DNA from 3 places in the Acerihabitans sp. genome. Region 2 is predicted to be linked to each of the others. Evidence: predicted binding sites of a transcription regulator. Region 2 holds the regulator's gene; each other region holds the start of a gene.

The links. The regulator CRP, encoded in region 2, controls carbon source genes, mostly activating them, when cyclic AMP is high. The targets are predictions, from matches to a motif close to ATGTGANNNNNNTCACAT.
Region 1: rhaB (rhamnulokinase) is a predicted target of CRP. The motif match lies at 3,150-3,167, and genes of this name have one in related genera.
Region 3: msrB (peptide-methionine (R)-S-oxide reductase MsrB) is a predicted target of CRP. The motif match lies at 5,369-5,386, and genes of this name have one in related genera.

Annotation. Positions count from the first base shown of each region.
Region 1 covers NZ_DASWOM010000110.1:12,712-20,871, forward strand. The annotation lists gene VGC33_RS18410 (type IV pilus twitching motility protein PilT) at 1-783, shown strand, start outside; gene rhaR (HTH-type transcriptional activator RhaR) at 992-1,879, opposite strand; gene rhaS (HTH-type transcriptional activator RhaS) at 1,985-2,812, opposite strand; gene rhaB (rhamnulokinase) at 3,277-4,749, shown strand; gene VGC33_RS18430 (L-rhamnose isomerase) at 4,746-6,008, shown strand; gene rhaD (rhamnulose-1-phosphate aldolase) at 6,015-6,842, shown strand; gene rhaM (L-rhamnose mutarotase) at 6,938-7,252, shown strand; gene ruvX (Holliday junction resolvase RuvX) at 7,300-7,743, opposite strand; gene VGC33_RS18450 (YqgE/AlgH family protein) at 7,743-8,160, opposite strand, start outside.
Region 2 covers NZ_DASWOM010000015.1:18,713-26,872, reverse strand. The annotation lists gene kefB (glutathione-regulated potassium-efflux system protein KefB) at 1-838, opposite strand, end outside; gene kefG (glutathione-regulated potassium-efflux system ancillary protein KefG) at 831-1,400, opposite strand; gene VGC33_RS02335 (ABC transporter ATP-binding protein) at 1,533-3,458, shown strand; gene VGC33_RS02330 (LysE family translocator) at 3,466-4,068, opposite strand; gene VGC33_RS02325 (YheU family protein) at 4,191-4,433, shown strand; gene VGC33_RS02320 (phosphoribulokinase) at 4,538-5,407, shown strand; gene VGC33_RS02315 (OsmC family protein) at 5,503-5,925, opposite strand; gene crp (cAMP-activated global transcriptional regulator CRP) at 6,242-6,874, shown strand; gene VGC33_RS02305 (YccS/YhfK family putative transporter) at 6,928-8,160, shown strand, end outside.
Region 3 covers NZ_DASWOM010000069.1:4,779-12,938, reverse strand. The annotation lists gene VGC33_RS11310 (PrkA family serine protein kinase) at 1-1,006, opposite strand, end outside; gene VGC33_RS11305 (MipA/OmpV family protein) at 1,443-2,192, shown strand; gene VGC33_RS11300 (aldo/keto reductase) at 2,282-3,136, shown strand; gene VGC33_RS11295 (D-hexose-6-phosphate mutarotase) at 3,207-4,079, opposite strand; gene gapA (glyceraldehyde-3-phosphate dehydrogenase) at 4,167-5,162, opposite strand; gene msrB (peptide-methionine (R)-S-oxide reductase MsrB) at 5,512-5,925, shown strand; gene VGC33_RS11280 (YeaC family protein) at 6,013-6,285, shown strand; gene pncA (bifunctional nicotinamidase/pyrazinamidase) at 6,358-6,993, opposite strand; gene ansA (asparaginase) at 7,007-8,023, opposite strand; gene sppA (signal peptide peptidase SppA) at 8,111-8,160, opposite strand, start outside.

The DNA.
Region 1 (8,160 bases), on a different contig from region 2:
GCGGCCACCGCATATGGCCGCCAGCGGCTGCGCTGCCACTTTTTCCGGCAGCGCACCGGCACGTCGGCCACCTTTCGCATCATACCCACGCAAAGTCCGTCGCTGGCCGACCTGGGCATCCCGCTTATGATAAAGGGGCTGCTCAAACAGCCGCAGGGGCTGCTGCTGGTCACCGGCGCCACCGGCAGCGGCAAATCCAGCTCCATGGCGGCCATGGTGGAATACCTTAACCTGCACCGCCGGCTGCATATCATCACTTTGGAAGAACCTATCGAGTATATTCATTCGTCCGGGCGCAGCCTGATTCAGCAGCGGGAAATCGGCGGCCACTGCCAGGATTTCAACGCCGGGCTGCGGGCCGCCATGCGCGCGGATCCGGACGTGATCCTGTTGGGGGAACTGCGCGATGAGGCGGGCATCCGCCTGGCCCTGAGCGCCGCCGAAACCGGGCATTTGGTCCTGGCCACCCTGCATGCCCGCCACGCCGCCCAGGCGGTGGACCGGCTGCTGGATGTGTTTTCCGCCAATGAACGCGCTTTTGCCCGCGGCCAACTGGCGGGCAGCCTGCTTGGGATCATGGCGCAAAGGCTGGTGGCCAGGGAGCAGGGCGGGCGCATGGGGCTGTTTGAGCTGATGATAGCCACTCCCGCCGTGCGCAACCTTATCCGCGACGGCAAAACCCATTTGCTGCCGGGGCTGTTGCAGGCCGGCAATGCGCACGGCATGCAGACTTTTGAGCAAAGCTACCGGCGTATCACCTCCGGCGACTATCTCTACCAGTAAAAAAATGCGTGATGCGCACCAGGGGGCGAGGGCATAACCATTGCAAAAGCGGGGAGGTAGTATAAAATCGCCGAAAACCGGCGCGCATGGCGGATTATGAACCGATATAGACGCCAAATAACGGCAAACGCCAAGAAAAAACGAGAAAAAAATGAGAAAAGTAACCTGGATTTTTATACTGATTGCGCTGGCGGTATGGTACTTCACTTCAAAGCAATAACGAATCAACCGCGCCGGAGGGTTTCTTCCCGTCCTGGTTTTTTTGAAACCGCTGGCGATATTCCCGTGGCGAGACGCCAAAGGACTGGTTAAACACCACGGAAAAATAATTGCTGTCGTCAAAACCACAGCGTGCCGCCACCTCGCCGATGGTCTGTTGCCCGTGGCGCAGCAAGTCCATGGCCTTGCACAGTCTTAATTGCCGTAAATACTGATTAACCCCGAAGCCGGTCTGCTGCTTGAACACCGCTTTAAGGCTACGGGCATTAAGCTGGTGCCGCCGGCAAAAGTCCTCCAGCCGGAAAGGCTGTTCGATGCTGACGCGCAGCGCCATCAGCAGTAAATCCAGCTGTTCGGCGTCGGAAAGCAACGGGCTGTCGGGGGCGTGGCGAAACCGCTTCAACAGCAGCGCCACCTGCAGGAATAATGCTTCGCTCAGCAGGACGGACAGCGGATCGGTTTTCATGCATTCCCGCGCCAGCGCGTCCACCTCGCGGCGCAGGACCGACATGCCGGGCGTGCTCAGCCGCCAGTACCGTTGCTCCTGCGCCGCGTCCTCGCCCGGCAGCAGCGCTTCCCAATCAGCGGACAGGGTCAGCCGGCGGCGGCAATAAAGAATATTTTCCAGCTCCAGCTCGTTGGCCGACTCATAGCTATGGCGATCGCGGGCATTGACGTAGAACAGATCGCCGCAGGTAATGGCATAGGGCACATCATTAAGGATATGCAGCCCATTGCCGCGCCAGACAATCACCAGTTCGTCAAAATCATGATAATGCGTGGGGAAAATCGGCTGCGGATGACGATCCGCCACCGTGATTGCATTTTTATCCGACAGGAAATAATCGGTGGTACTCAACTTCAGGTTAGACACCATCAGACTCCCTCAGCGCCTGGGCAAGAGAGGGAGCATGGCATAACGGGCGCAATAAAAATTTGAGACTGGCGACAATTGTCATATTTTTCCGCCAGCTACCGGCGATCAGTGTTCACCATGGCGCAGCATTTTGGGCGAGTGGGAAAACTCACGCCGGAACTGTGTGGAAAAATGATTACTGTCGCTGAAACCGCAGGCATGGGCTATCTCGGTAATGGTTTTGTCGCTCTCCAGCAGCCGCTTGCGCGCTTCCAGCAGGCGCAGCCGGTTAAGGTAACGCTGGGGCGTCATGCCGGTCTGCTGTTTCAACTGGCGGTGCAGCGTGCGCAGCGGCAGTGAAAACTGCTCGGCCAGCGACATCCAGTCGATATCGTTGCAGAAATTATGCTGCAGCCAGCGCAACAGGTCGCGCAGGCGCTGTTCGCGATCCCCTTCGCCCTGGCTTTGGAAACAGCCATGGCGCAGCATGATCAAAAGCTGTAAAAACTGCCCTTCGCTGGCGGCAATGCCTTCGGGAGAGGTATCCTTCGTCAGGTCGGCCAACTGCTGGATAAATTGTCTGGCCTGCTGCATGCCCGCATGGTTTATCTGCCAGTTGACCTGGCTGTCCGGCAGGTTCTGGGCCGGCAGGAACCGGCTGATGTCGGTTAAAAACCGGAATCCATGCGGTGAGCGATAAAGCACGTTGGTCATTATCAGCTCATCGACATTCTCAAATAAATGGTGATCGTCCGCGCGGATAAAGCATACGGTGCCGCTATTCAACACATAGGGCTGATCGTTGAAAACGTGAATGCCCGACCCTTTTTCCACCAGGACTATTTCCCAGAAATCGTGATAATGCTCAGGGAACGCCGTTTGCGGCACCCGTGGTTCTATGGTGACCGTCGCGTCTTTGGAAATAAAAAAATCATCACCACAAAGTAGCGTCATCTTCGGCACCTTACCGTTATCCGGAGCTTATATCCTCGCCATATTCCACGCGGCGGGTGCATTGACCCCATCCGCCCACCCCGGTGGCCATGCTTCCGGGATAAGCGGGGTTGCCGCCTTCGCGCAACGCGAAATAGCTAGAGTCGAAATAGCTAAAGTATAGTACGGCGCCTGGCAGGGGGCGTGCCTTGAATATATGACCGTCATCGCAGACTTTAAGGTTATTTTTTAAAGATTGAGCGGGGAATATTCAAAATTGAGGTCGGGATCACAGGCGGGTATAAATCATCCATTTCATCACCTGCGGTTATTTTCCGTGAGTAAACTAATACTGTTTATGTGATCGATTTCACATTCATCTTGACTATTCTGCCACCGGCCCTGCCATGTTGGCATTCACCGGAAGGTGGCGTTCGTTTATTGTTAATACACTGCCGGTCATAGAATGAAAGAGGATATTCACTATGGCCGTACGAAATTGCGTAGCTGTCGACCTCGGTGCGTCCAGTGGCCGGGTCATGCTGGCTCAATGGCATTCAGCCGCGCAAAAATTAACGCTTAAACAAATCCACCGTTTCCCCAACACCTTTATTGCCGTCGACGGGCACGACTGCTGGGATCTGGACCAGTTGGAAAGGGAGATTCTCACCGGCCTGGCCCTTGCGGAAAAAGACGGCGCCATGATCGACAGTATCGGTATCGATACCTGGGGCGTGGATTACGTGCTGCTGAACGCCCAGGGCGAACGGGTAACCTGCCCGGTGTCTTATCGCGATCACCGCACCGACGGCGTTATGTCCGCCGTGCTGGCCGATTTGGGACGCGAGCAGGTTTACCGGCTCACCGGCATTCAGTTCTTATCTTTCAATACCCTGTATCAGCTAAAGGCCTGGCGCCGGCAACAGCCCGGCGGCCTTGACCCGGCGGCGCATATGCTGATGATTGCGGATTATTTTTGCTTTCGGCTGACCGGCGCGCTCAATTGGGAATATACCAACGCCAGTACTACCCAAATGCTTAACCTTGCCACCGGCGACTGGGATCCCTCGCTGCTCGAATACCTGGGCATCCCGGCGCGCTGGCTGGGCAAACCCACGCAGCCCGGTAATACGCCAGGCTACTGGCTTAGCCCGGGCGGCCAGAGGGTGCCGGTCATCGCCGTGGCGTCCCATGATACCGCCAGCGCCGTGGTGGCCGCGCCGTTGCATGGCGACGGCTGCGCCTACCTGAGTTCCGGTACCTGGTCGCTGATGGGCATCGACAGCGATCGTCCGTTTAACGACGACCGCGCGCTGGCGATGAATATCACCAACGAGGGCGGCATCAACGGGCGCTATCGGGTATTGAAAAACATCATGGGATTATGGCTGCTGCAGCGGGTATGCCGCGAACTGGCGATAACGGACCTTGAGTCCTTGCTGGCGCACGCCGCCGCCCGGCCTGCCTGCCGGAGCCTTATCAATCCCAACGCTGAACAATTTATCAATCCCCGGTCGATGGTTGCGGCCATCCGCCAGACCTGCCGGGAACAGCTCCAGCCGGTGCCGGAGGATGCCGCCGCGCTTGCGCGCTGTATTTTCGACAGCCTGGCCATGCTGTACCGGCAGGTGCTGCTGGAACTGGGCCGGCTGCGCGGCGCGCCGTTAAACCGGCTGCATATTGTCGGCGGCGGTTGCCTGAACCCTTTGCTTAACCAGCTTTGCGCCGACAGCTGCCGGATACCGGTTACCGCCGGGCCGGTGGAAGCCTCGGCGCTCGGCAATATCGGCTGCCAGCTGATGGCGCTGGGAGACGTGCCCGACGTCGCCCGCTGGCGCGATGTTGTGGAATCCAATTTCCCATTACGTCATTACACCCCCGGCCCCGATACCCATTTCGCCACGCACTGGCAACGTTTTTTGGCGCTCTGCCATCTGAAAGAGGAAACTTTATTATGAGTCAATCCATTGAACAAGCCTGGATCCTGGCTAAACAGCGGTTTGCGGATATCAATGTCAACGTGGAGGGCGCGCTCGAATTACTCGATACCCTGCCGATATCCATGCACTGCTGGCAGGGCGATGACGTGGCCGGGTTTGAAAATACGGGCGGCGCGCTGACCGGCGGCATTCAGGCCACCGGCAATTATCCCGGCAAAGCGCATAACGCCCGGGAGCTGCGCGCCGACCTCGAGCAGGCGTTCAGCCTGATCCCCGGACCCAAGCGGCTCAACCTGCACGCCATCTACCTGGAGGCCGACGGCAAGGTGGAACGCAATGAAATCGAGCCGAAGCATTTTTCCAACTGGGTCGGCTGGGCGCGTGAACAACATCTGGGGCTGGATTTCAACCCCACCTGTTTCTCCCATCCGCTGAGCGCCGACGGGTTCACCCTGTCCCACGCCGACGACGGCATCCGCCGGTTCTGGATTGAACATTGCCGGGCCAGCCGCCGCGTCTCGGCCTATTTTGGCCGGGAGCTGGGCACGCCGTCGGTGATGAATATCTGGATCCCCGACGGTATGAAGGATTTGACCATCGATCGCCTGGCCCCCCGCCAGCGCCTGCTGGAGGCGCTGGATGCCGTGATGGCGGAAAAGCTGGACCGCAACCACCATATCGACGCGGTGGAAAGTAAATTATTCGGCATCGGCGCGGAAAGTTATACCGTCGGCTCCAGTGAATTTTATCTCGGTTACGCCACCAGCCGCGGCACCGCCCTGTGCCTGGACGCCGGGCATTTCCATCCCACCGAGATGATTTCCGACAAGATTTCCAGCGCCATTCTGTTTGTGCCGCGCCTGCTGCTGCACGTGAGCCGCCCGGTGCGCTGGGACAGCGACCATGTGGTGCTGCTGGACGATGAAACCCAGGCCATCGCCACTGAAATCGTGCGCCAGAAACTGTTCAACCGGGTACATATCGGCCTGGATTTCTTTGATGCCTCCATTAACCGTATCGCCGCTTGGGTCATCGGCACCCGCAATATGAAAAAAGCGCTGCTGCGCGCGCTGCTGGAGCCAACCGAAGAGCTGCGCCAACTGGAGCTGCGCGGCGACTATACGGCGCGCCTGGCGCTGCTGGAAGAGCAGAAATCGCTGCCCTGGCAAGCGGTGTGGGACAAATACTGCCAATTGCACAATGTACCGGTAGGCGGCGATTGGCTGCAATCGGTACGTGAGTATGAACGCGCAACGTCAACAACACGCAAAGGATAACAAGCTATGCAAACAATACTCACTTCCTGGTTTGTGCAGGGAATGGTCAAGGCCACCACCGACATGTGGCTCAAAGGCTGGGATGAACGCAACGGCGGCAACGTCAGCCTGCGCCTGACCCCGGAAGACGTGGCGCCGTACCGGGATGAGTTCACGCCCCGGCCGCGCACCGAAGCGCTGACCGAGCCGGTGCCTGAGCTGGCCAATACCTATTTTCTGGTGACCGGTTCAGGTAAATTTTTCCGCAACGTCCAGCTATCGCCATCGGATAACCTGGTGTTGCTGCGGGTGAATGCCGCGGGCGATGGCTACAGCATTCTGTGGGGCCTGACCGCCGGCGGACTGCCGACCTCGGAACTGGCGTCCCATTTCCAGTCGCACGTGGTGCGCAAAGAGGTGACGCAGGGCAGCGGGCGGGTGATTATGCACTGTCATGCCACCAATCTGATCGCCCTGAGTTTTGTGCTGAAGCTGGACAGCGCGCATTTTACCCGCGAACTGTGGGAAGGCAGCACTGAATGCCTGGTGGTGTTCCCCGACGGCGTGGGCATCGTGCCCTGGATGGTGCCCGGCACCGATGGCATCGGCAACGCCACTTCGGCGCAAATGCGCTCCCATTCGCTGGTGCTATGGCCATTTCACGGCATTTTTGCCAGCGGACCGACGCTTGATGACGCCTTTGGACTTATCGATACCGCGGAAAAAGCGGCCGAGATCATGGTTAAAGTGCGCTCCATGGGCGGTAAAAAGCAGACCATCAGCCGTGACGAACTGATTGCGTTGGGGCAGCGTTTCGGCGTTACGCCGATGGCTGCGGCGCTGGACGTCGAGTAGGCGCCCGCGCCGGGCGTGACCGGCGTTAACGCGCCCGGCGGTAAGGCGGGCCGGCCCACGCCGGTTCTCCCCCATTATTGAGAAGAGCGTTAATCATGATCACAAAGGCCTTTGTCATGCAGGTCAATCCTGACGCCCACGAGGCGTACCGGCGGCGTCACAATCCCATCTGGCCGGAGCTGGAACACACCCTTAAAGACCACGGCGCTCATCATTACAGCATTTTTATGGACGAGGAGCGGCATTTGCTGTTCGCGTATGTGGAAATTGAGTCACAGGCGCGCTGGGACGAGGTGGCCGCCACCGAGGTGTGCCGGCGCTGGTGGAAACATATGACCGACGTGATGCCGGCCAATGCGGATAACAGCCCGGTAAGCCGCGAGCTGCGGCCGGTTTTTTATCTGGAGTGAGTGATGCAACCTGGACAGGATGCCCAGGCATGGGCGTTAGCGGGCAATCATGACCTGGGAGGATGGCGCACCGCCAGCAACCGCTCGAACCAGCTTTCCAGGATCACCACCGCCGACCCGGCGTCGACCCGGCCCTTGTTTAACGCACGATAGCCGCCGCGCTCGAACAGATCGGCGCGCGCTTCGACGGTGCTCAGGCGTTCATCGTGCAGCACCACCTCGAAACCAAAACGGCCGTGCAGCCGGCCGGCGAATTTACGCGCCTTGACCGTCAGCGGCTGTTCGGTGCCGTCCATATTCAGCGGCAGCCCCACCACAATTACATCCGGCTGCCATTCCCGCAGGAGTTTTTCCACCGCCAGCCAGTCCGGTACGCCTTCCTGGGCCTTGAAGGCCGCCAGGGGACGGGCGGTGCAGGTGACTTCCTGGCCGATAGCCACGCCGATGCTTTTGGTGCCGAAATCAAACGCCATCATGGTACGGTTGGTCATCAGGCGTGGCCCGCTTCGTTGGCGATATTATGGATATCGATACCCAGCTTTCTCGCCGCATCGCGCCAGCGCGACGCAATGGGCGTGCGAAACAGGATATCGCTGTCGGCCGCAATGGTCAGCCAGGCATTTTCCAATAATTCCTGTTCCAGCTGCCCTTTGTCCCAGCCGGCATAACCCAGCGCCACCAGAACATCCTGCGGCTGCTGCGCGGTCCCGAGGGTTTCGAGCACATCCTTGGAGGTGGTAATCATGGTTTCGTCGGAGATGCCGATGCTGGAGCCGAATCCCTCGCGGGGGGTATGCAGGATGAAACCCCGATCGTCCGCCAGCGGGCCGCCGGCGAATACCGGTTTATCCAGGCGGATCGCCGGATCGCGCTCGGCCGGCATGATCTTGAGTTTGTGCAGCACGGTT
Region 2 (8,160 bases):
CCACCGAGATAAAAAACAGCCCGAGCAACAATCCCTTGAAAGGCTCGATGGCGATCTCCAGCTCGTGGCGATATTCGCTCTCCGCCAGCAGCACGCCGGCGATAAAGGTGCCCAGCGCCATGGACAGGCCGAGCATATCCATAAACAGCGCCGCCCCCAGTACCACCATGAGCGACGCGGCGGTGAACACCTCGCGCACGTTGGCCATGGCGACATACCTGAACAGCGGCCGCAGCAGATAGCGCCCGCCCACCAGCATGACAAAAAACGCCGCCACCTTGAGGCCAATCTTCATCCAGTCGCTCGGTTCACCGCCGCCGCCGGCCAGGATGGGGATCAGGGACAACGCCGGGATCACCGCCATATCCTGGAACAGCAGCACGGAAAACCCGAGCTGGCCGCCTTCATTGCGATTCATGCCCTTGTCGCGCATCAATTGTAGCGCAATGGCGGTGGACGACATGGCCAGGCCGATGCCGCCTATCAGCGCCGATTGCCAGGGGGCATGGGTCAGGTAAAGGGCGCCACCCAGCAGCAGCGCGGTAACAAGCAGCTGCGCGGCGCCGACGCCGAAGATCGATCGCCTCAGTTCCCATAACTTCGACGGATTCAGTTCCAGGCCGATGATAAACATCAGGAAAACCACGCCAAGCTCCGAAAAGTGCAGGATTTCATCCACATCACGGATAAAACCCAGCCCCCACGGGCCGATGGCGATGCCCGCCGCCAGGTAGCCAATCACCGCGCCGATCCCCAGGCGCTGGGCGATGGGCACCGCGACGACGGCGGCAAACAAAAACAGCACTACGGCGGTCAAAAACGACGGACTGCTATCCAATGCGTTGCCCTCTTTCGTTCAGCGCGACCAGCGGATTGTTCAGCCATTGGGCGTATTCGGCGGCATGGCGCGCCAGGACGGCGGGATCCAGTCGTCTGGCCCAATAAATAACCAGTGGGCGCACCCAATGCATGCGGCACAGGGTGGCGGTCAGTTCGAACGGACGCAATATATCCTCCATGCCGTAGCGATTGTATCCGCGGTTAAGGTAAGCGCCCTCCGGTTCGCCGGTGGTGATGACCGTCCGCCAGTATTTTCCGGCCAGGGCGTCGCCGCCGATGCCGCTGGCAAAGCCCCGCGCCAGCACCCGGTCGAGCCACTCTTTTAATAATGCCGGACAGCTGTAAGTATAAAGCGGGTGTTGGAACACAATGACCTGATGTTCACGCAATAATTGCTGTTCGTGGTGAATATCGATAAAAAAATCCGGATAAAACGCGTAAAGATCATGTACGGTGACATGCTCGAGCGACGATGCCGCCTGTAACAAAATCCGGTTGGCAACCGAATCCTGTGATTCCGGATGGGCATACAACAACAAAACTTTGGGTGGCTGCGCGATCAATTCCCCTCCAAAGCGTCGTCAGGGCGCGGGTTTTCCGCTACCATGCTTCGCAAAGTTGAAACCAGGACAGGTTATCCTGGATAGCATTCAATAATGTCAATTTAACATACTCTCAAACTATGGCGCTTTATGATTGTCTTCTCCTCACTGCAAATTCGTCGCGGTACCAACGTACTGCTGGATAACGCCACCGCCACGGTGAATCCGGGGCAAAAGGTCGGGCTGGTCGGTAAGAACGGCTGCGGCAAATCAACACTTTTGGCATTGTTGAAGCACGAACTTGGCTGCGACGCCGGCAGCGTGACCTTCCCCGCCAACTGGTCCATGGCCTGGGTTAACCAGGAGACGCCGGCCCTGGACGTGCCGGCGCTGGAGTATGTTATCGATGGCGATCGCGAATATCGCCAGCTGGAAGCCGAACTCCAGCTCGCCAACGAGAAAAACGACGGTCACGCCATCGCCACGGTGCACGGCAAGCTGGACGTTATCGAGGCCTGGACCATCCGTCCGCGCGCCTCAAGCCTGCTGCATGGACTGGGTTTCAGCCAGGATCAGTTGCAGCAGCCGGTGCGGGATTTTTCCGGCGGCTGGCGCATGCGCCTTAACCTGGCGCAGGCGCTGATTTGCCGCTCCGATTTGCTGCTGCTTGATGAGCCGACCAACCATCTGGATCTGGACGCGGTAATCTGGCTGGAAAAATGGCTGAAGAATTATAGCGGTACGCTTATCCTGATTTCCCACGATCGGGACTTTCTGGATCCTATCGTAAATAAAATTCTGCATATTGAACAGCAGACGTTGAATGAATATACCGGCAACTACTCGTCTTTCGAGCAGCAACGGGTGACCAAACTGGCGCAGCAGCAATCGCTGTTCCAGCACCAGCAGGAAAAAGTGGCCCATTTGCAGCATTATATCGACCGTTTCCGCGCCCAGGCCACCAAGGCCAAGCAGGCGCAGAGCCGGATCAAGATGCTCGAGCGGATGGAGCTGATTGCCCCGGCCCATGTGGATAATCCTTTCCAGTTCAAGTTCCGGATTCCCGAAAGCCTGCCAAGCCCCCTGCTCAGCATGGAGAAAGTCAGCGCCGGGTATGGCGATCGCATTATCCTTAATTCGATTAAGCTTAACCTGGTGCCCGGTTCGCGCATCGGCCTGCTCGGGCGCAACGGCGCCGGCAAGTCGACGCTTATCAAGCTGCTGGCCGGCACCCTCGAGCCTCAGTCCGGCGCCATCGGCCTGGCGAAAGGCATCAAGCTGGGTTATTTCGCCCAGCATCAGCTGGAGTTTCTGCGCGCCGACGAATCGCCGTTGGCGCATATGATGCGTCTGGCGCCGCAGGAGTACGAGCAGGCGCTGCGCGACTATCTGGGCGGTTTTGGTTTCCGTGGCGATAAAGTAACCGAGCCGACCGCGCGGTTTTCCGGCGGCGAGAAGGCCAGGCTGGTGCTGGCGCTGATTGTCTGGCAGCGCCCCAACCTGCTGCTGCTTGATGAGCCGACCAACCATCTGGATCTGGATATGCGCCAGGCGTTGACCGAGGCGCTGATCGATTTTGACGGTGCGCTGGTGGTGGTTTCCCATGATCGCCATTTACTGCGCTCTACCACCGATGAGTTTTACCTGGTGCATGACGGACGGGTCGAGTCGTTTGACGGCGATGTGGAGGACTACCAGCAATGGCTGGTGGATCAGCAGCGCCAGACCACGGCGCAGGACGGCAACGACACGGAAAACCCGGTGCCGCAGGGCAATAACGCCCAGGCCAGAAAGGACCAGAAGCGGCGCGAGGCGGATTTTCGTAATCAAACCCAGCCGTTGCGCAAATCCATCAGCCGTTATGAACAGCAGATGGAATCCCTGGGCGTGGAACTGGAGGGCATCGAAGCCGGACTGGCCGATGCGGCGCTGTATGATATCAGCCGAAAGGCGGATCTGGCCCAAACCCTACAGCGGCAGGCCAAGGTGAAATCGCAGTTGGAAGACGCCGAAACGGCGTGGCTGGATGCCCAGGAACAGCTGGAAACCCTGACCCGGGCCTTTGAGGCGCAATAGCCGCGCGTCAGCGCCAGATCAGCAGGACGCAGGCCGCCGTCAGCAGGCCCATGGCGACATTGAAGATGACCCAGGCGCGTTGGCTGCGCAGCAGCCGGCCGATAAGGGAGCCGAAGCCGAGCCAGATTACGCCGGAGACGATATTGACGCTGACGATGCCGATGCTGATGGCGCCGACGGAGGTGATATAGGCGCCGCCGCTCAGGCTGAAGCTGGCCACCGCGCCCAGCGCCATCAGCCAGGCCTTTGGATTGAGGAACTGCAGCAGTCCGCCCTGATAGAAGGGAATGGGCTTGGGCGGCGGCGCGTCGGTTTCCAGCTTTTCATAAGCGGCGGTGGCGATTTTCCAGGCCAGCCACAGCAGGTACAGGCTGCCCGCCACCTTCAGCATAAAATGCAGGGACGGGTAGAGCGTGATGAGGCCGCCGATACCGAAGGCCACCAGCAGCAGGATGCACTGCATGCCGAGCATGATGCCGATCATCAGCGGCATTGAACGCCAGAAGCCGAAGTTGGCGCCCGAGGCGGTGAGCAGCATATTATTGGGACCGGGGGTAATGGCGGCCACCCAGAGAAACCCCAGCATTGACAGAAAAAGACTCAGTTCCACGTTTTGGCGGCGCTCCGGTAAAATGACGGGTATGAAACTACCAGTGCCAACGGGGATGCACAAGGCATAACGGGTGAAATTTCCTCAACACCTTGATTTATTGACCATCAGGACACAACATCGTGATTATTCCCTGGGAACAAATCGATCCTGACACCCTCTATAACCTGATCGAATCCTTTGTTCTGCGTGAAGGCACCGATTACGGCGAGCAGGAAAAATCCCTGGCGCAGAAGGTCGAGGATGTAAAACGGCAGCTGAAAAGCGGCGAGGCGGTAGTGGTCTGGTCGGAGCTGCATGAAAATATTAATATCATGCCGCGCGGACGGTTTCACGGTCACGCCGACGAGACGCCGGGTGAATAGCAAAGCCCCTGGCCCCTGGGCGCTAAATATGCTAACACTCACTGCTGGGCCTTGATGCCGGTCGCACGTCTTCACGCCGCATTTCAACCAAGCGTAGGGTTACCATGTCGACAAAACACCCCATTATTGCCGTTACCGGTTCCAGCGGTGCGGGCACCACCACCACCAGCCTGGCGTTTCGTAAAATATTCCAGCAGTTGGATATCCACGCCGCCGAGCTCGAAGGCGATAGCTTTCATTATTTTACGCGGCCGGAAATGGATATGGCGATCCGTAAGGCGCGGGATCTAGGACGCCATATCAGCTATTTTGGTCCGGAAGCCAATGATTTTGGCCTGTTGGAACATACGTTCCGTCAATATGGCGAATCCGGTCACGGCCAGTCGCGCAGGTATTTGCATACCTATGACGAGGCGGTGCCCTATAACCAGATACCCGGCACGTTTACCCCCTGGCAAGCGTTGCCGGAACCGACGGATGTGTTATTTTACGAGGGATTGCACGGCGGGGTGGTGACCGATAGCCAGGATGTGGCGCAGCATGTGGATTTGCTGGTGGGGGTGGTGCCTATCGTCAACCTGGAGTGGATTCAAAAGCTGGTGCGCGATACCGGCGAGCGGGGGCATTCGCGCGAGGCGGTAATGGATTCGGTGGTGCGGTCGATGGAGGATTATATTAACTACATCACACCGCAGTTTTCCCGTACCCATATTAATTTCCAGCGCGTGCCGACCGTCGATACGTCGAATCCTTTCGCCGCCAAGGCGATTCCCTCGCTTGACGAAAGTTTTGTCGTTATTCATTTCCGTAGCCTGGCGCATATCGACCTGCCCTACCTGCTGGCGATGCTGCAAGGCTCCTTTATTTCCAATATCAATACGCTGGTGGCGCCCGGCGGCAAGATGGGGCTGGCGATGGAGCTGATTATGGGGCCGCTGGTGCAGCGGTTGCTGGAAGGAAAGGAAATTAAGTAAACACGAGGCCGCGGGCGGGAAAACCACGCCCGATTCGGCCCCATTGGCACACTCTCCCTTAACACGCGGGTTTGAGTGTGGTGTTGGCGGGCCGGTTAGGCGGCGGGGGCGTGGCGTTCGTCGCGCACTTCAAAGCTGTGGGTCACGTTTACCGACGCGCCGAGCATCAGGGAAACGGAGCAGTATTTTTCCGCCGATAGGGTCACCGCCCGTTCCACCGCCTTGTCGGTTAGCCCGGTGCCGGTCACGATAAAGTGCAGATTGATATGGGTAAACAGGCGCGGCGCCTCGTCGCGGCGTTCAGAAGTGAGCTTGACCTCGCAATCGCGCACATCCTGCCGCGCCTTGTGTAGAATGGACACCACGTCAATGGCGCTGCAGCCGCCGACCGACATCAGTACCATTTCCATTGGGCTGGGCGCTTTTTCCCCTGCGTTCCCATCCATTAAAACCTGGTGGCCCGAGGCGGATTCGCCCATAAAAGATAACCCTTCTACCCATTTTACCCGTGCCTGCATTATGATGACTCCTGATATAAAACTTTCCAGCAGACTACATTTTTGTAGGAAAACTGGCAATGTTACTGAACATACTTCATGCTGAAGCAAGACAACAGAAGACACTGCATCAAACCTATGCTAAAAACAAGGCTGGATCGGGCTCATGATAATTAAAGGGCAAGAGATCGATCGGAACATCAAAATACCAGACCCTAATAAGTTCCCTTGCGCCGCTCCGTTTAAACGCGGACACAGAGTGAATAATACAAGCGCCGTAACAGGGAATACGATGTCCCGAACCTGGGATAGCGATGACAAAAGAGGATAACAGCGAATGGTTCTCGGCAAACCGCAAACAGACCCGACTCTCGAATGGTTCCTGTCTCATTGCCATATTCATAAGTATCCATCGAAGAGTACACTTATACATCAGGGTGAAAAGGCTGAAACGCTTTACTACATCGTTAAGGGCGCCGTGGCGGTGCTGATTAAGGATGAAGAAGGCAAAGAGATGATTCTTTCCTATCTTAACCAAGGAGATTTCATCGGCGAGCTCGGCTTATTCGAGGAAGGTCAGGAACGCAGCGCCTGGGTGCGGGCGAAAACCGCCTGTGAAGTCGCCGAGATTTCATATAAAAAATTCCGGCAGCTGATCCAGGTAAATCCGGATATCCTGATGCGCCTGTCGGCGCAGATGGCCAGCCGTTTACAGGTCACCTCGGAAAAAGTCGGTAACCTGGCATTCCTGGACGTGACCGGGCGCATCGCGCAGACCCTGTTGAATCTGGCGAAACAGCCCGACGCAATGACCCATCCCGACGGTATGCAAATCAAGATTACCCGTCAGGAAATCGGCCAAATCGTCGGCTGTTCCCGTGAAACGGTGGGACGTATTCTTAAAATGCTGGAAGACCAAAACCTGATATCCGCGCACGGTAAAACCATTGTCGTTTACGGCACGCGCTGATAGCCCCGTTAGACAGGCGTGGTGCTCCGTACCACGCTTTTTTTGCTGACAGTATGTGGCGCCGGTTAATCTACCACCCCGAAGTCAATTATGCCCTGCGGCAGACCATCGTGTTATGCCTGCCGGTGGCCGTCGGCCTGTTATTCGGCAGCCTGCAAAACGGCCTGCTGTTTTCACTGGTTCCCGCCTGCTGCAATATCGCCGGCCTCGATACCCTGCATAAACGCTTTTTTAAACGCCTGGCGGTGGGCGGTTCGCTGTTCGCCCTGAGTAGCGTGCTGATCCAGGTGCTGTTGGCCGTGCCGGTGCCCTTACCCCTGGTGCTGTTCGGCCTGGCGCTGCTGTTCGGCGTCACCGGTGAAATCAGCCCGTTGCATGGTCGTTTGCTGCCCGCCGCGCTTATCGCCGCCATCTTTACCCTGGGCCTGTCCGGCAATGTGCCGCCCGCCGTGCCGCCGCTGCTGTATATTGCCGGCACCGCCTGGTACGGCCTGTTTAACGCCCTGTGGTTCCGGCTATGGAAAGAGCAGCCGATGAGGGAATCGCTCAGTCTGCTATATCGGGAGCTGGCGGATTATATCGAGGCGAAATACAGCCTGCTGACTCAGCATACCGATCCGGAAACCGCCCTGCCGCCGCTGTTTGCCCGTCAGCAGTCGGTGATCGATCTAATAGCCCAGGTGTACCAGCAGCTGTATATGCTGTCGGCTAGCAACCAATTGCAATACAAACGCCTGTTGCGTTCTTTCCAGGTGGCGCTGGATTTGCAAGAGCATATCGCCGTGAGCCTGCACCAGCCTGACGAAGTCCAAAAACTGGTGGAACAAAGCCACGCCGAGGCGGTGATCCGTTATAACGCCCGCATGATTGCCACGCGGCTGAGGGTGCTGGCGGATGATATTTTATATCACCGTCAGCCAGGGCGTTTTAACATGGTTACCGCGCTGTCGGCGCTGGAAAAAATTGCCGAGCGCCACCCGGATAATCCGGTCGGGCAGTTTTGCTATTACCACTTCAGCCGTATCGCCAGGCTGTTGCGCACCCAGCGCCCGCTCTACCGCCGCGACCTGATGGCCGACAACCAGCAGAGGCTGTCTTTTTGGCATGCGCTGGTCAGCTACTGTTCCCTTAAATCCATGGCGCTGCGCAGCGCGGCAAGGCTTGGGATTATGTTGGCCATCGGCGGCAGCCTGGGGCTGGTATTGGATTTACCCAAACCCTACTGGATTTTAATGACGGTGATGTTCGTCAGCCAAAACGGCTATAACGCCACCAGGGTGCGTATC
Region 3 (8,160 bases), on a different contig from region 2:
AAACGCGCAGGCAATAAGGCACCTTGACGATATAGACACGGTCGAGGAACGCCTCGTTGTTTTTATTGTTGCGGAACTGCACCCATTCCGATTCGTTGGAGTGGGCGAGGATAATGCCGTTGAACGGCAGCGCGGCAATACCTTCGGTACCGTTATAATTCCCTTCCTGGGTGGCGGTCAGCAGGGGGTGCAGCACCTTGATCGGCGCCTTGAACATTTCCACGAACTCCATGATGCCCTGGTTGGCGCGGCACAAGGCGCCGGAGTAGCCATAGGCGTCCGGATCGTTCTGGGCGTGATCCTCCAGTTTGCGGATATCCACTTTACCGACCAGGGCGGAGATATCCTGGTTGTTCTCATCGCCCGGCTCGGTCTTGGCTATGGCTATCTGTTCAAGGATGGACGGCCATACCTTGACCACTTTGAAGCGGGTGATATCGCCGCCGAACTCATGCAGCCGCTTGGCCGCCCAGGGCGACATGATGGTGCCGAGATAACGCCGCGGCACGCTGTATTCCTTTTCAAGGATATTGGCGTCTTCCTGCGGGTTAAACAGGCACAACGGGTGATCGTTAACCGGACTGCGCTCGCCGTTGGCGCTCAGGATATAGATGGGCACCCGCTGCATCAGCGCCTTCAGGCGCTCGGCGAGGGAGGATTTACCACCGCCGACCGGTCCGAGCAGATACAGGATCTGTTTCTTTTCTTCCAATCCCTGGGCCGCGTGCCTGAGGTACGACACGATTTGTTCGATAGCCTCTTCCATGCCGTAAAATTCTTCAAAGGCGGGGTAGCGTGCTATAACGCGGTTGGAAAACAGCCGGGAAAGCGGAGGCTCCTGCGCGGTGTCGACCATGACTGGCTCACCGATGGCCATCAGTAATCTTTCCGCCGCGTTGGCGAACGCGCTGCGATCCTGGCGACAGATAGTGAGGAATTCCTGCAGTGTGAACTCTTCGTCCTTGGCAGCTTCGTAGCGCTGACGATACTGGTCAAATATGTTCATAGCGATGCCCGTCCTTCGTTATTAGCACAGGTTAAAAAGGAGCTAGGATAAGTATTTAGTGGCTCCTGAAAAAAATCGATCTCTCCTAAGTGCAGCAACCACTATGCCAACTTTGTTTGCACTTTATCGTTACCGCGCTAAGGGAAAACCTTTCTCTATAATAAAGTTTAGTTGGCATCTGGCAATTGTCATTTAAGTGTTACCGCTTTTTTTAAGTTATATCAATGACTCAGTTAACGTTTTTTTACTAAAGCCCTGCGTGGCGCGGCCTGTAGGGCTGTAGACCGATGTTGGCATAGTCTATATAAAATTCGGATATAATTTAGACGTTAATTGTTCTTTTCTGTAAATAATCGGCAAAACACCGTAGTTTCCTTTACACTTCACGTTTATATTGCGCTATGTTCGTTTTTTAACACTACGGGAAGCATCCATTGTGAAAACTCACTCATTAACTTTATTGAGTCTCGCGGTAGCCTCGGGCCTCTGCGCCCCGGCGGCATCGGCCGGCACATGGTCTCTGGGCGCGTCGGCGTTACACGCCACCAGCCCTTACAAAGGCGCCGACGACATCACCATCCCATTTCCCATCATTAACTATGACGGGGACAGTGTCTACCTGCAAGGCCTTAGCGCGGGTTATTATCTGTGGAAAGACGCGCAAAACCAACTGTCGCTGACGGCCGAATATTCTCCCTTCGGTTTCAAGCCCAGCGACAACGACTATGGCTATATGAAGCAGTTGGATAAGCGGCGCGGCACCGCCATGGCGGGACTGCGTTATAAGTATATGGCGCAATGGGGCATAGTTCGCGCATCCTATTTGGGCGATATCCTTGATAACAGCAATGGTTTTACCGCCGATCTTGCCTACCTTTATCCCTTTACGTTCGACCAATTGACGCTGTTGCCGGGCATCGGCGCTAATTGGGCCAGCGAAAATCAGAACGATTATTATTATGGCGTCAATCGGCATGAATCCAGGCGCAGCGGGCTGGCGGAGTACCAGGCCGATGACGGCTGGTCGCCGTATCTGGAGCTGACCGCCGTCTACGCGCTGAACCAAAGCTGGAATGCCTCGTTGATGGCGCGCTATACCCGGCTCAGCGACGAAGTGAAAGACAGTCCGATGGTGAACGCCAATTCGACGATGCTAATCGGGGTAGGGATGACCTATCGCTTCTAAACGGTGCGTACCCTGCTCCATTTAGGTTCATTTAGGCGCGGGCGCACCACTATGGTGCGCCCGCGTTGCTTTATACAACAGGAGGAACTATGGCCAGTAAACAGGTGATTTTTCCCGACGGGCATACCCTGCCCGCAATAGGTCAGGGCACCTGGTATATGGGCGAACGGTCCAGCGATATCGCCGCCGAAACACGCGCCTTGCAGTACGGACTCGACCTTGGCCTGAGCTTGATCGACACCGCGGAAATGTACGCCGACGGCGGGGCGGAGAGCGTGGTGGGCCGGGCGATAAAGGGCCGGCGCGACCAGGTGTTCCTGGTATCGAAGGTCTATCCGCAAAATGCCGGCGGCGCCAAGGCGCTGACCGCCTGCGAAAACAGCCTGCGGCGGTTGCAAACCGATTATCTTGATCTTTATTTATTGCACTGGCGTGGCGGTATTGCGCTGTCCGATACCATTGCCGCCATGGAGAAACTGCGCCAGGCGGGCAAAATCAAACGTTGGGGGGTGTCGAACCTGGACGTGGCGGATATGGAGGAGTTATGGTCGCTGCCGGGCGGGGACGCCTGCATGACCGATCAGGTGCTGTATCATCTGGCCTCGCGTGGGATTGAGTACGATTTGCTGCCGTGGTGCCTGGAGCGGGGGATGCCGGTCATGGCGTATTGTCCGCTGGCGCAGGCGGGGAAACTGCGCAGCGGGCTGATGGATAACCCGGCGGTGCAGCGTATTGCCGGCGAGTTGTCGCTGACCCCCGCCCAGGTATTGCTGGCGTGGGCGATCTCCCGTACGGGGGTGGTGGCTATCCCCAAAGCGGGCACCGAGGCTCATGTGAAGGAAAACGCCCTGGCGCTTGAGGTTGAGCTGAGCGCGGCGCAGTTGCACGAACTCGATCGGGCGTTTCCCGCGCCCCGGCGCAAAACCCACCTGGATATCGTCTGATGGCGGGGGCGCGCCGGCGGCGTGGCTTGAGTTTGATAACCGCCCCCGGCGCGCCAGGGGATGGCTATTCTCAGGCTTTACGTACGCTGATGACCGTCGACAGGCGCGCGGGAGCGGCCTGGCTGGCTTCCAGCGGTTTATTGACGCGCGCGGTTTCCACGCAAACATAGGTTTTATAACCTTCATCCGCGATGTCGCTTATTTTTTTGGCTAATTCCGCGCCGGGATTCCAGGCCACCACATCACTGTAGTTATGATGATGGACTTCGATGACGCGTTTATGCCCGCGGTCGTTTATCAGGCTCACATCCTGCGCGTGGGTATATACCCGATCCACTTCGCCGCTGAAGGTCACATCGCCCTGCTGCTGCGCGCTAACGCCGCCGTTGACCTTGTCGATATAGGTGTCGCCCAGTCCAGCGACGCTGACATCGCTGATATCCTTGATATTAAAATAACTGTGCAGCGCGGTGGTGTTCTGGAAATCGCCTTTGGCTTCCAGTTCGATGCGACAGGTTTGGCCGAGGACAAATTTCGCGGTCAGGGTAAAGGGTTTCGGCCAGTATTGTTCGGTAACGGCACTGTCGTGCAGGCTCAGTGACAGGGTAACATTTTGTTCGTCCTCCTGGTGAACATCAAGCCGCCATGGCAGGATACGCGCAAAACCATGGTTGGGACTGGCCACCTTGCCGAACCAGGGCCAGCAGATGGGGACGCCGCCGCGGATGGCCACGCCATCTTTGAAATCACTGACTTCGCTTAACCACAGCACCGGCTGTTCGCCGGCCGGCTGCCAGGCAATCAAATGGGCGCCCTGCAGGGTCACCGCCGCCTTGACGCGCGGATGATCGATAACAATAACCGGCAGTTCATCCAGCTGACGCAAGCTAATGGAGGACGAGAGCTGCTCTTTGACGGGTAACGCAAAAACAGAGTTATGCATACATGTGCCTTGTTAAGATAAGCATTGGAATCAAATAAAAAGGGCGACATCGCTGTCGCCCCATAAGCCATACTTTATCGACAATGATTATTTGGCGATATGGGAAATCAGATCCAGTACTTTATTGGAATAACCCGTTTCGTTATCGTACCAGGCTACCAGTTTTACAAAATTCTTGTTCAGCGCGATGCCGGCTTTGGCATCAAATACGGAAGTCAGCTTTTCGCCGTTGAAATCGGTGGAAACCACGTCTTCATCGGTGTAGCCCATAACGCCTTTCAGTTCGCCTTCGGACGCGGCCTTCATCGCTGCGCAGATTTCTTCATACGTTGCGCTTTTTTCAATGCGCGCGGTCAAATCGACGACAGAAACGTTCGGGGTCGGAACGCGGAAGGACATGCCGGTCAGTTTACCGTTCAGCTCGGGAATAACCTTACCCACGGCCTTGGCGGCGCCGGTAGAGGACGGAATGATGTTCTGGGACGCGCCGCGGCCGCCGCGCCAGTCTTTGTGGGACGGGCCGTCAACGGTTTTCTGGGTGGCGGTGGTCGCGTGAACCGTGGTCATCAGCGCTTCAACGATGCCGAATTTGTCGTTCAGGACTTTGGCCAGCGGCGCCAGGCAGTTGGTGGTACAAGACGCGTTGGACACGATATCCTGGCCGTCATAGGATTTATGGTTCACGCCCATAACGAACATCGGGGTATTGTCCTTGGAAGGACCGGTAAGGACCACTTTCTTCGCGCCGGCGGTGATGTGCTTGCGGGCGGTTTCGTCGGTCAGGAAGATACCGGTAGCTTCAGCTACCACGTCAACACCAACGTCACCCCATTTCAGGTTGGCCGGATCTCTTTCCGCGGTGACACGGATGGTTTTGCCGTTGACGACCAGATGGCCGTCTTTCACTTCCACGGTACCGTTGAAGCGGCCGTGGGTTGAATCATACTTAAGCATGTAAGCCATGTAATCGGCGTCCAGCAGGTCATTGATGGCGACGATTTCAACATCGTCACGTTCCTGCGCGGCACGGAAAACAATACGGCCGATACGGCCAAACCCGTTGATACCTACTTTGATAGTCATATATTCCACCAGCTAATTATTAGTGAATAAAAGGTTGCTTGTAAACTTACAAAAACCTCGCGCAGCGTCAAGCGGAATCGTGTCAATTGTTGCTACAAATCAAACCAGATCGCACCATTTGAACGTAAATTGTCCGTTCCGCCACCGCACAGCTACGAATAAGATGGGGGCCAAGGCCCGACATTTAAACGGCACCCGGCAACGAAGTGTGATGTATGTCACACTTACTGCTCACGTCGTTTCTTGCCACCTAGTTTATGCTAAAAATCATCCCAGCGTTGTTAATTATTTGTTATAATAAGCCGGTTTAAATCATCTTTTACTCTCCTAACGCCTGGGAATCGCACTTATGGCTAAAAATGATCCCGACCATATCGCCCTTGATAGCCTGACCGATATGCAGCGTCACGTCACGCAGGGGCGGGGCACCGAGCCGCCTTATAGCGGTAAGTTGCTGGAAAATAAGCGCACCGGCCAGTACCATTGCCTGTGCTGCAACGCGCCGCTGTTTTTTTCTGAAACCAAATATGACTCCGGCTGCGGCTGGCCGAGTTTTTATGAGCCGGTCAGCGATTCCGCCATCCGCTACCTGGACGACAACTCCCTGGGCATGCACCGCGTGGAGATCCGCTGCGGCAATTGCGATGCCCATTTGGGGCATGTTTTCCCGGACGGTCCGCAGCCCGGCGGCGCCCGGTTTTGCGTTAATTCCGCTTCGCTGCGTTTCAAGGACAAAGAAAACGGCGAGGAAATCGACGGCTGACGCCATGAAATTCCCTGGGGTGGATCGGCCGCGGAATGTGTAGGCTTTATCGATTCAGCTAATTATTCTTGAAAAGAGGAATAGAACGTGGATGTTGATGCGCTATTGGCTAACCTGACCCCCGAGATCTACCAGCGGCTGAAAACGGCGGTGGAACTGGGCAAATGGCCTGACGGCGTTCCCCTGACCGGCGAACAAAAGGATAACTGCCTGCAGATGGTGATGCTGTGGCAGGCCCGCCATAATCATCAGCCGGAGCACATGAGTATCGGCACCGACGGGCAGATCGTCATGAAAAGCAAACGCCAGTTGCTTGATGAACTGGCCGGGCAGACGGTGGCGCGCATCAAGCCCGAATAGCGCGGCGGGCAGGGTGCCTTTGCCGGCGAAGCGGGCGGACAAGCTCCGCCTCGGGTCCGCGTTTCATGCTATTCAGTCCCCGCGCATCATTTCATCCAGAGTCACCAGCCTTGCCCCGTGGCGTCGCATTTCCTCCAGCGCCTTAACGTCGTCGCCGGCGTTCAGGTTGACGCCGCGGCACCCTTCGGTCAGCACGTCGGTGCGATAGCCAAGCGACAGCGCGTCGAGCACGGTATATTTTACGCAGTAGTCGGTCGCCAGACCCATTACCGTCAGATGCGTGATATCCAGGGCGCGCAGCCAATCGTCCAGCTCGGTCTGCCGGCGATGGCCGTTGTCAAAAAACGCGCTGTAGCTGTCGATTTCGGGCTGGCGGCCCTTGAGGATCTTCTTGTCGATCCACTGCTGATGCAGTTGCGGATGCAGCCGCGCGCCCGGCGTGTCCTGAACGCAGTGCACCGGCCACCATACCTGGCTCAGTCCGTCGAGCACACCGGTGTCGCCCACGTTGGCGCCGGCGTTTACCGCAAAACTGCCGTGATGGCGCGGATGCCAGTCCAAAGATGCCGCCACCGGGAAACCCGATCGGCGGCAAAAGGCCATCGCCTGATTGGCGATGTTTATCACCGCGTCCCCATCGGCAACCGCCAACGCGCCGCCCGGGCAAAAATCATTTTGTAAATCGATCAACAGTAAGGCGCTGTTCATAGACCTCTCTCGTTTACTCTTTGACGGTCAGCTCACCGCGCAGGTTCTGCTGCATCAGTCGGCAAATGTCGGCGGCCGGCAGCGCCTGGCTTAATAAAAAGTGCAGTTTGGTCAGGGTTGCCTCGACGGTCATGTCAAAACCGCTGATAACGCCGGCCCGCGCCAGGGCGTTGCCGGTTGCGTAACCGCCCATATCGACGCGACCGGAAAAACATTGGGTCAGGTTCACCACGATGCTGCCACGATCCACGGCCTGGCGCAATTCATCCAGCAGCGCCGGGTGCTGTGGGGCGTTGCCCACGCCATAGGAGCGCAGGATCAGCGCTTTTACCGGCTGGCGCAAAAAATTGCCCACCACGTCGGCCGAAATGCCGGGATAGAGCGTGACCACCCCTATCGGCTGCGGCGTTATCGGATGGCTGATAAGAACGGTATCGTCACCGGGCGGCAGCGGCGGGGCAATGCGGCGGATATGGATGCCCGCTTCCAGCAGCGGCGGCAGGTTGGGCGAGGCAAAAGCGTCGAAACCGTCGGCATGGGCTTTGGTCGAACGGTTGCCGCGAAACATTTTATTGTTGAAAAACAGGCTGACTTCATTAACCGGATAGTTGGCCGCCAGGTACAGCGCGTTGAGCAGATTGGTCTGGCCGTCGGAGCGCAGTTGCTCCAGCGGAATTTGCGAACCGGTGACGATCACCGGCTTATTCAGATTTTCCAGCATGAATGACAGCGCGGAGGCGGTAAACGCCATGGTGTCCGTGCCGTGTAATATGACAAAACCATCGTAGAAAGGGTAATTTTCCGCCACATCTTGTGCGATGTGCTGCCAGTCGTCGGGCGTCATATCGGAGGAATCAATCAGCGGCGCGTATTCATGCACGGTAAAATCAGGCATTTCCGGGCGATAGAATTCCGGCATCAGGGCTAATTGACGCTGCAGGTGGCCGGAGACCGGAATATAACCGTTTTCGGAGCGTTGCATTCCGATGGTGCCGCCGGTATAGGCGACGTAAATGGATTTTTTTGGCATGAAGGGCAGGCGTTGACGGGATAATAAGCCAATTATACGTCTTGGAGGCAATAACACCAGCCCCGGACGGGGCTGGTGGTGGCGGAGCTACTGCACGTCACCGCAGGTGAGGCAATAGGCATAACGGTTTTGCGGGT